Regions from separate parts of the Aquihabitans sp. McL0605 genome, predicted to be linked through region 3. Evidence: predicted binding sites of a transcription regulator. Region 3 holds the regulator's gene; each other region holds the start of a gene.
What was found. The regulator LexA, encoded in region 3, represses DNA repair genes until DNA is damaged. The targets are predictions, from matches to a motif close to CGAACNNNNGTTCG.
Positions count from the first base shown of each region.

Region 1 (3,270 bases), 150 kb from region 3:
CCCCGGCGGCCAGGTGACCCGCTTCCGTCCCGGCGTCGAGCCCGAGGACCCGGCGATCGTCTCCGCCATCGAGGCCAACCTCCCCGCTTGACCTGAGGGGTCATCAGGGGGATCGCGGATCGGACCGCTCGGACCTCTAACCTGGGACGAGCGGGTCAGCGCCCAAACTGCTTGTCGGGCGGATCCGCGGGTCACCTCGCAACGCGTTCGTCTCATCGATTCGAGAGCCGGAGGAAGACCCTCCACTCGAAGAGAATCCGGAGACAACCAGTGACCACCTCGTTCGACGCCCTCGGCGTCGCCCCCGACCTGGCCGGCGTGCTGTCCGCTCAGGGCAAGACCCACGCGTTCGCCATCCAGGAGCTGACCATCGCCGATGCGCTGGCCGGCCGCGACGTGTGCGGCAAGGCCAAGACCGGCTCGGGCAAGACCCTCGCCTTCGGCCTGCCCGTGCTGCAGACCGTCAAGACCGCCGAGCCCTGTCGGCCCCGCGCCATCATCCTCGTCCCCACCCGGGAGCTCGCCACGCAGGTGAAGGAAGAGCTCGAGCCCATCGGTGCCGTGCGCGACATCACCGTCGCGGCCATCTACGGCGGGGCCGACATCGAGAAGCAGATCAAGAAGCTGAAGGCGGGCGTCGAGGTCATCGCCGCCACCCCCGGCCGCATGATCGACCTCATCGACCGCAAGGAGCTCGACCTCACCGACGTCGGCATCGTGGTGCTCGACGAGGCCGACCGCATGGCCGACATGGGCTTCATGCCCCAGGTCGAGTGGATCCTCCGCCACATCCCTGGCGACCACCAGACCCTCCTGTTCTCGGCCACGCTCGACGGCGTGGTCCAGGGCCTGATCGACCGCTACCAGACCGACCCGGTCCGCCACGAGGTCGAGTCCGAGGGCGTCACCGTCGCCAGCATGACGCAGCGGTTCCTCCGGGTGCACCAGATGGACAAGGTCAAGGTGGCCGCGGCCATCTCCCGCAGCGGCACCAAGACGCTCATGTTCACCCGCACCAAGCGCATGGCCGACAAGCTCGTCGACCAGCTCAACGAGCAGGGCGTGAAGGCCGCGGCCATCCACGGCGACCTGCGCCAGAGCCAGCGCGAGAAGTCGCTCGCCGACTTCATGGCCGGGAAGCTCTCCGTGCTCGTGGCCACCGACGTCGCCGCCCGCGGCATCCACGTCGACGACATCGACATCGTGATCCACTTCGACCCGCCGGAGGACCACAAGGCGTACCTCCACCGCTCGGGCCGCACGGCTCGTGCCGGCCAGGGCGGCCTCGTCGTCACCCTGCTGCTCTGGGACCAGGAGCTCGAGGTCAAGCGCCTCCAGAAGCGCCTCGGCGAGGACCAGCCCATGCCCGAGGTGTTCTCCAACAACCCCATCCTCCAGGACCTCACCAACTGGGTGCCCGTCGAGAAGGTCTGATCCAGCGTCGGCCCGGCGGGCCGTCAGCAGGCGGGTGTCCGGTATTGATGGGGGCGATGGCCCCGGCCTGAGGCATCGCTGGAAGCCGTGAGGAACATCGAACAAACGTTCGATGTTTGGTGAGGGCGTCGTACACTGAGGTGCATGACCCCGCCCCGCCACTCGGATGATGCCGCTGGGGCGGCGGGCGCAGCGGCGGACGCCGCCTATGACGCCATCTGCGAGGAGATCGCCTAGGTCCAAGGGGTCATCAACGTGGCCGAGGCGCGGCTCGTGGAGCTGACGCGGCGCGGGGTCCAGGCGGGGGTGTCGGGCGGCGACAACCTGTCGCCGCAGAAGTGGCTGGCCTGGCGGGCGGGAGTCGCTCCGGGCCGCGCCGGCGACATCGTGCGGTTGGCCGAACGGGCCGAGGAGCTGGCCCACACCCTCGCCGCGCTGGCGGCGGGGGAGCTCACGGTGGACCAGGCGGCCGAGGTCGCCCGCTACGTGCCGGCCCGCTACGACGAGTCGGCGGCCCGCGTCGCGCAGTGCTGCACGGTGAAGCAGCTGCGCCAGGCGCTGCCGTGGTACCGCGACCCCAAGCCCAAGCCCGAGCCCGCACCGGGGGCCGATCCCGGTCCCGATCCCGAGCTCCACGGCAGCGTGTCGAGGGGGTACGACGAGCGGGGCTACTTCGCGCACATCCGCCTGCCCGAGGCCAAGGGTGCGGTGTTCGATCAGGCGCTCAAGGGCATGGAGGAGGATCTGCGACGGCAGGCCAGGGCGACGGCGCCCGAGGGCGTCGACCCGGAGCCGGTCTACGCCGCCGATGCCCTCGTCGCCTTGGCGGAGGCGGCGCTGCGCGCCGGCGAGGCGGCCCGCCCCGGCACCGACCGCTACTTGGTCCACGCCCACCTCGAAGCGGGTCCCAACAGCCTGGAGCTGATGACCCACCTCGGGGTGGTCCTGCCCGAGGGGCAGCGCCGCCACATCCTCTGCGATGCCCGTCTGCGCGGCATCGTGCACGACGGCATCGCCCCCATCGGCGTCGGCCGTGTCACCCGTGCCATCAACCGGCGGCTGCGCCGTGCGGTCGAGCACCGCGACGGCGGTTGCTGTTCGGTGCCGGGCTGTGGGCGCACCAGCGGCCTGGAGATCCACCACATCTGGCACTGGGAAGACGGCGGCTCCACCGAGACGTCGAACCTCATCACCCTGTGCGGCCACCACCACCGCTGCCACCACCAGGGCACGCTCGGCATCGACGGCAACGCCGACCTCCCTCGGCACGCCGCACCCGGCGTCGTGTTCACCAACGCCCGGGGCCTGCCGCTCGATGCCGTCGGCCACCCCGTCCGGCCGGCGCCTCCCGCGCCGGCCACCACCCCGGCCGAGCGGGTCCGCGACGTTGCCGCCGATGTGGGGATCCGTCCTCACCGCTACATCCCGCCCACCGGCGAACGCCTCGACCGCTGGGGCTTCCACCTCAACGCCCGCCTCCCAGACCCTCCCGCCGGCAGCGCCTCCGCTGACGACGATGATCCGCCTCCGCCTCCGCCGCCGGTCACGGGCCACCGGCCCGGCGCCGTGCCGCCCCCACCCGACAGCCCCGCCGGCGGCGCCCCCATCGACCCCACCCGGGCCGGCCCCGCCGACGCCTGAGCTCTCGCTCGGTTCGCACCCCAGCCCCGCGCGTCTCCACGCACCGACCCGCCGACCCTGAGGTGGGTGCTTCGGCGCGCCCCGGATTCGGTTCGCTCCGGGTGGCCGGTCTTCGCATACAGTGGCGCTCGTCATCAAGAGCGGCCTGGGTTCTCCCAGGTCCGGCAACCTGGGAAGGACACCCAAGGTGCCTCT
Region 1 covers NZ_CP188252.1:4,250,691-4,253,960, forward strand. Annotated here, with positions in the region: gene ACPPVX_RS19645 (glutathione peroxidase) at 1-91, shown strand, start outside; gene ACPPVX_RS19650 (DEAD/DEAH box helicase) at 271-1,434, shown strand; gene ACPPVX_RS19655 (DUF222 domain-containing protein) at 1,690-3,075, shown strand; SAM-I-IV-variant riboswitch at 3,202-3,270, shown strand, end outside.
Region 1: ACPPVX_RS19655 (DUF222 domain-containing protein) is a predicted target of LexA. The motif match lies at 1,533-1,546, and genes of this name have one in related genera.

Region 2 (3,270 bases), 360 kb from region 3:
TGGCGAGCGCCTCGCCCACCAGATCTCGTGGGGGAACCTGTTCGTCCTCGACCCGCCGTCGATGGCTGACCGGGCCACCGTGCCGCGATCGGCGGTGAGCCTCGACCGCGGGATGGGGGCGTCGGTCACCAAGCTGGCCGTGCTGACCGATCCCCAGCACCGCACGTGGACGGGCGACGGGCGTCTGGTCTGGGCCACCTTCTACCCGGAGGCGCCGTCGCCCGGCCTGGGCGGGCCGATCTCCCCGAACGCGACGACGACCACCCTCGGCCCCGCACCGTGCGCCATGGTCATGCAGACGACCGACGCTCTGACCGGACAGGCCTACGGCACCCAGGCCTACGGCTGAAGCAGCTGAACCTGCAGCCGCTGCCACCCCCCCCACCCCCGGAACTTGTTGCAGCCAGTGTCGAGGTGAGCACTGCGTGCAACAAGTTCCGGGGTCGGGTCGGGGTGACGATGCGTGCTGGGTGACCCTCCCTGGGAACTTGTTGCAGCGGATGCTCAGGAGAGCGCTGCGTGCAACAAGTTCGCCTTGGGGGGGTGCGGCTACTTGAGGGTGGGGTGCCTCGACGCGAGGAGCGGGACCAGGAGCCGCTTGGGCGCGAGGTGGGCGAACGTGGCGCCGATCCGGTTGGCGGTGCCGGGGATGGCGACGGGGTGGCCCTTGTCGAGGGCATCGAGGCCGCACCTGGCCACGGCCTCGGGGCGCTCCCACATGAAGCCGGGGAGAGCCGCCTCGGCGGCCTCCTTGTCGAAGCCGGCTGCCTCGACGAAGCCCGTGTCGACCGGTCCGGGGCACAGCGCGGTGGTGGCGACCCCGGTGCCCCTGAGCTCGCCGCCGAGGCTGCGCGTGTACGAGAGGACGAACGCCTTGCAACCGCCGTACCCGGCCTGGCCGGGCAGGGGCTGGAAGGCGGCCGTGGATGCCACGTTCAAGATGCCGCCGCGCCCGCGCTCGACCATGCCGGGCAGGAAGCGCACGCACAGGTCGACGAGGGCCACCACGTCGAGCTCGATCATGTGCATCTCGGCATCGGGATCGGCGTTGGCGACGGGCCCCACCGTGGAGAGCCCGGCGTTGTTGACCAGGATGTCGGGGGTGAGGCCCAGCTCGGTGACCTGGTCGAGCAGCGCCGCCCGGGCCGCCCGATCGGTGAGGTCGGTGGCCAGCACCTCGGCCCGGACCCCCTTGCCCCGCAGCTCGGCGGCCAGGGCCGCGAGCTTGTCGGCGCGGCGGGCGACGAGCGTGACGCCGTGCCCGCGGGCGGCGAGGTCACGGGCGATGGCTTCACCGATGCCGGAGGAGGCGCCGGTGACGACGGCGGTGCGGTCGGGAGCAGGGGTGGGCAGGGTCATGGCCTGCACGCTATGCGTCCCCGATCGGCCGGGCCGTCGATGTCCGGTATTTCGGGGAGCGATGGGGAGGACTTCGGTGATCATCAGAAACCATCGAAATGATCGAACAGATGTTCGCTTCGCTGCTGGATCGCCCGTAGGGTGAGGTGCATGGCCCCGCCTCGCAGCTTCGACCCCGCATCGTCGGGAGCACCGCGGCCGTCGGTCGAGGAGTACGACGCCATCTGCGAGGAGCTGGCCGCCACCCAAGGGCTGATCAACGTGGCCGAGGCGCGGATGATGGAGCTGGCTGCGGATGCGATCGCGATCGGGGTGTCGGGTGGGACGAACCTGACGGCGGAGAGGTGGATGGAGTGGCGCGCGGGGATCGCGCCGGGGCGGGCAGCGGACATCGTGCGGGTGGCGAAGCGCCGCGGGGAGCTCCCGCACACGATGGCTGCGCTGGCGTTGGGGGAGCTCACCTTGGACCAGGTTGCCGAGGTGGCCCGATACGTCCCGGCCCGTTACGACGAGTCGGCGGCGCGGGTGGCGCAGTGCTGCACGGTCCGTCAGCTGCGCCAAGCCCTGCCGTGGTACCGCGACCCCCGTAGCCCGAGCCGGCCCAAGCCTGGATCTGACGAAGACCTGGAGGCGCAGGGGAGCGTGTCCACGGGCTACGACGAGCGCGGCTACTTCGCTCACATCCGGTTGCCCGAGGCGCGCGGGGCGATCGTCGACCGAGCCTTGAAGGCGATGCACGAGGATCTCAAGCGCCAAGCGAAGGCCGACGCCAGCGCCACCGGTTCCGATCTGCAGCCGGTGTACGCCGCCGATGCGCTCGTGGCCATGGCCGAGGGTGCCCTCCGAGCTGGAGAGGCACCACGGCCAGGGACCGACCGCTACCTGGTGCACGTGCACCTCGAAGCGGGGGCCGACGGCCTCGAGCTGGCCACGCACCTGGGGATCGTGATCCCCGACGGACAGCGCCGACACCTCCTGTGCGACGCCTCCTTGCGTGGGATCGTCCGCGACGGGCTGGCCCCGTTGGGGGCAGGGCGCGTGACCCGGGTCATCAACCGGCGGCTGCGCCGCGCCATCGAGCACCGCGACCGCGGTTGCTGCACGGTGCCGGGTTGCGGTCGCACCACCGGGCTGGAGATCCACCACCTCTGGCACTGGGAAGACGGTGGGCCCACCGAGACCTGGAACCTCATCACCCTCTGCTCGCACCACCACACCAGCCACCACCAAGGCTCGCTGGGCATCGAAGGCAACGCCGACCTCCCACGCCACACGGTCCCCGGTGTCGTGTTCACCAACGCCTGGAACCAACCCCTCGACGCCGTCGGCCGGCCGATCGTCCCCACCCCACCTGCACCCGGCACCGACCCCAGCGCCCACGTGGAGCGCTCGGCGGCCGAGGCGGGCATCGCACCGCACCGCTACGTCCCACCGACCGGCGAACGCCTCGATCGCTCGGGCTTCCACCTCCACCCCGACCCCCTGATCCCCGGCCCCGAAGACGAGGTCTCAGCCGGTGAGCAGCCGCCGCCCGATGCCGTCCCACCTCCACCCGACGTCACCGGGCAACGGCCCCCAGGGGTGCCACCCGCACCGACCAGCCCCACCGAGGGCACGCCCATCGATCCCACCCGGGCCGGCCCCGACGCGGCCTGATCTCCGTCCGCCCGGGCGCCCCAGCCGACCATCGCCGGTCCGCTCCCAGCTCGGCGTCACCCCGCTTGGGCGGGGCGCTGCCGCGCGTCCGGGCCGCGGGCTCGTGGTGGCTCCGTCACCGAAAGCGAAGTCGGAGACCACCTGGTTCGGCTGATACGTTGTCCTCCTGACCGTGAAGTGGGTTCAGCGAGGCCCACACGGACAGGAGAACGCAATGGCACAACCCACTTCGTCGCCCGAGCCCCCAGACGGGGG
Region 2 covers NZ_CP188252.1:4,761,550-4,764,819, forward strand. Annotated here, with positions in the region: gene ACPPVX_RS22145 (hypothetical protein) at 1-349, shown strand, start outside; gene ACPPVX_RS22150 (SDR family NAD(P)-dependent oxidoreductase) at 550-1,359, opposite strand; gene ACPPVX_RS22155 (DUF222 domain-containing protein) at 1,510-3,015, shown strand.
Region 2: ACPPVX_RS22155 (DUF222 domain-containing protein) is a predicted target of LexA. The motif match lies at 1,463-1,476, and genes of this name have one in related genera.

Region 3 (3,270 bases):
GCCGACGGGCGGTGGTCAGCGACGAGGAGACCGCACAGCGGTTCCGCCTGGCGCACCTCTGGGAGTCTGACGGCGAGCTGCTGGCCCGGTACGTGCGCCCCTGATCTGGGGGGAGCCGACGGCGGCCACCCGCCTGGCGCTCAGTGGCGCTTGGGCTCGGTGGCCTTGGTGAGGCGAGAGGGGCCCATCAGCTCGTCGAGCTCCCGCTCGAAGTCGGCGAGATCGTCGAACTCCTTGTAGACGCTGGCGAAGCGCACGGCGGCCACGACGTCGAGGTCTCGCAGGTGCTCGAGCACGGCCCGGCCGACGCGGTCGCTGCTGACCTCGGTCCCTTCGAGCCGGAGCGACTCCTCGACGGCGGTGGCGATGCGATCGAGGTCGGCGGCATCGACCGGCCGACCCTTGGTGGCCAGCCGCAGGCCCGAGACCACCTTGGCCGGGTCGAACGGCTCGCGGTCCCCGGAGCGCTTGACGACCAGAAGTGGGACCTCCTCGAGGCGCTCGAACGTGGTGAACCGGCGCTGGCAGGCGAGGCAGGCGCGGCGACGACGGATCAGCAGCCCGTCTTCGGACTGCCGGGAATCGATGACCTTGTCTTCGAAGGTTCCACAGGCTGGGCAGCGCACGGGCGTGACGCTACTGCCACGGGCGCGGTGCGCCCGTTCGCGTCAGGCGGGAACGACGATCTGCTCACCCGGCTGGAGGATGGTGGTGCCGTTCAGCTCGATCAGCCGATCGACCAGGGGACGCACGTCACCGGTGGGCTGGAGACGGCGGGCGATGCTCCAGAACGTGTCGCCTGAGTGCACCTCGAGCTGGGCCGTGGTGCCGGCCGCCACACCGGCGGCGGCCGAGGTTCCGGCCGAGGCGCCAGCAGACGGGGCGCCAGCAGACGGGGCGGGAGCGAGCCCGGCGAGGGCACCGCTGCCGATGGCGATCGACAGCAGGACCACCAGCACGATCCCGACGACGGCGGCGACGATGTGGGCCGGTGTGAGGCCGAGATCGATCGGCGCCTCGACCGTGCGCCCTCCGTGGGCGGTGACGAGGCGGAGCGCGGGGCGCTGGGGAACCGAGGTGTGCGGGCGGGGTTGGATGATCGCAGCCATGGAACAGATACTCCCCAGGGGGTCTGACATCGAGACGCTTCCGAACGCTCGTTCCACGAACGCCTGTTCGGACGTGGACACTGTAGGCACGAACAGTCGTTCGCCGTCAAGCCCGGGAACGAACAAATGTTTGCCCGAACACCTGCGCGATGCTACGGTCACGGTCGACCACTTGTTCGCCCTCCCGGGCATCACACGAGGAGCCCCCATGACCGACCAAGCGCTCACCGCCCGCCAACGGCAGATCCTCGAGTGCATCGATGCCTCGATGCGCGAGAAGGGCTACCCGCCGTCGGTCCGGGAGATCGGCGAGACCGTCGGACTGGGGTCCCCGTCCACGGTCCACTCCCACCTCTCCACCCTGCAGCGGCTCGGGTTCCTCCGCCGGGACCCGTCCAAGCCCCGCGCCATCGAGGTCCGCTGGGACGCAGCGTCCGGGGCCGCCGTCGAGCGGCGCCCCATCCGCCACGTCCCCCTCGTGGGCGAGGTGGCGGCCGGCACCGACGTGCTCGCCCAGCAGAACGTCGAAGAGGTGGTCCCCGTCCCCGCAGACCTCACGGGCGACGGAGACCTCTTCATGCTGAAGGTCCGTGGCGACTCCATGGTCGATGCCGGCATCCTCGACGGAGACTTCGTGGTGGTTCGCTCCCAGCCCGAGGCCCGCAACGGCGAGATCGTCGTCGCCGGCATCCCCGGCGAGGAGGCCACGGTCAAGACCTACAGCCGCAGCGGCGATCAGGTCGTGCTCACGCCCCACAACCCGCGCCTCGAGCCCATGGTGTTCCCGGCGTCCGAGGTCCAGGTGTTCGGCAAGGTCGTCACCGTCATGCGCAAGCTCTGATCGCTCAGAGCTTGCCGATGGCCGCGGTGTAGCGCTCCTTCTCCCGGGCGGTGCCCAGGCTGTCGGTGGCGAAGGTGTCCACCAGCACGCCGTCCTTGCCGATGAGGAACGTGGCTCGGATGGCACAGCCCAGATCCTCGTTGAACACGCCGTAGGCCTGGGCCACGGCTCCATGCGGCCAGAAGTCCGAGAGCAGCGGGAACGTCCAGCCCTTCTGGTCCGCCCACACCTTCTGGGAGAAGCGCGAATCGCACGACACGGCGAGCACCTGCACGCCGGCCTGCTCGTACTCGGCGATGTCGTCGCGCAGCTCGCACAGCTCGCCTTCGCACACCCCCGTGAACGTGAACGGGTAGAAGACGAGGGCGACGGCCTTCTCGCCGGCGAAGTCGCTGAGCGACACGTCGGTGCCGTCCTGGTCCTTGAGCGTGAATGCGGGGGCGGGCTGTCCGACGTCGATGGCCATGGGTGCTCCTGTGCTGGGTGGGATCGGCGCAGTGTACGGAGCTGTCCGACCCGCCGCGCTCCTGGTCCGCGGCACGGGCGGAGCACCACCTCAGCGAGCTGGGGGCGCCATCCGCCGCAGCACGGCGGCAGCCGCCACCGCCAGTGCGTCGTCCACGTCGTCGCCTTGGCCGTGGCGGACGGTGAGGGTCACGAGCGCCCGTCCCCGCCACAAGGTGAGGTGCTCGTACTGCGTCACCAGACCCGACTCCACCGTCCCGGTCTGGTCCTCGACGGTGATCCAGTCGACGGGGTCGGGGGCGTCGGCCTCCGTGCTCCCGGCCGGGGCCGACAGATCTGCGACGGCCGGGCGGTCACCGCGGCGCCGCAGCGCCTCGATCCAGCCAGGGGCGCGGTCGCGCTCGGTCCACCGCTGGCGCCACACGGCGTCGAGGCAGATCGTCCCGAGCCGGTCCCACGCGTCGCGGTGCGCCGCCCGATCGGCGGGATCGTCATCGGCGAAGACCTCGGTGCGCACGACGGCCAGCACCCCCGCGCGCCGCAGGCGCCACGCTGCGCCCTCGTCGAGCGCGGTGAGGCGGCGCCGAGCCCGGATCGTCCGCAGCTCCTCCGACGCCGGATCATCGCCGTGGGGGTCGAGCCGCTCGGCGTTGTTGAACATCGGCACCGACTGCCAGCCCTTGCCCAGGTCGGATCGAGCCAGGAGGGGGCGCTCGGCGAAGGCCTGGTCCTCCGGGTCCCACCAGGGCGCCTCGCCCCCGGGGCCGGTCCGACGCCCCTCGGCCCCGGCCTTCTGCTTCCTCCCGATCGCCACCGGTGGGTCAGACGCCCGTCGTCAGCAGGTCGACCAGCGCC
Region 3 covers NZ_CP188252.1:4,396,935-4,400,204, reverse strand. Annotated here, with positions in the region: gene ACPPVX_RS20430 (dihydrofolate reductase family protein) at 1-104, shown strand, start outside; gene nrdR (transcriptional regulator NrdR) at 141-626, opposite strand; gene ACPPVX_RS20420 (LysM peptidoglycan-binding domain-containing protein) at 669-1,109, opposite strand; gene lexA (transcriptional repressor LexA) at 1,318-1,950, shown strand; gene ACPPVX_RS20410 (peroxiredoxin) at 1,955-2,416, opposite strand; gene ACPPVX_RS20405 (hypothetical protein) at 2,507-3,229, opposite strand; gene dapE (succinyl-diaminopimelate desuccinylase) at 3,237-3,270, opposite strand, start outside.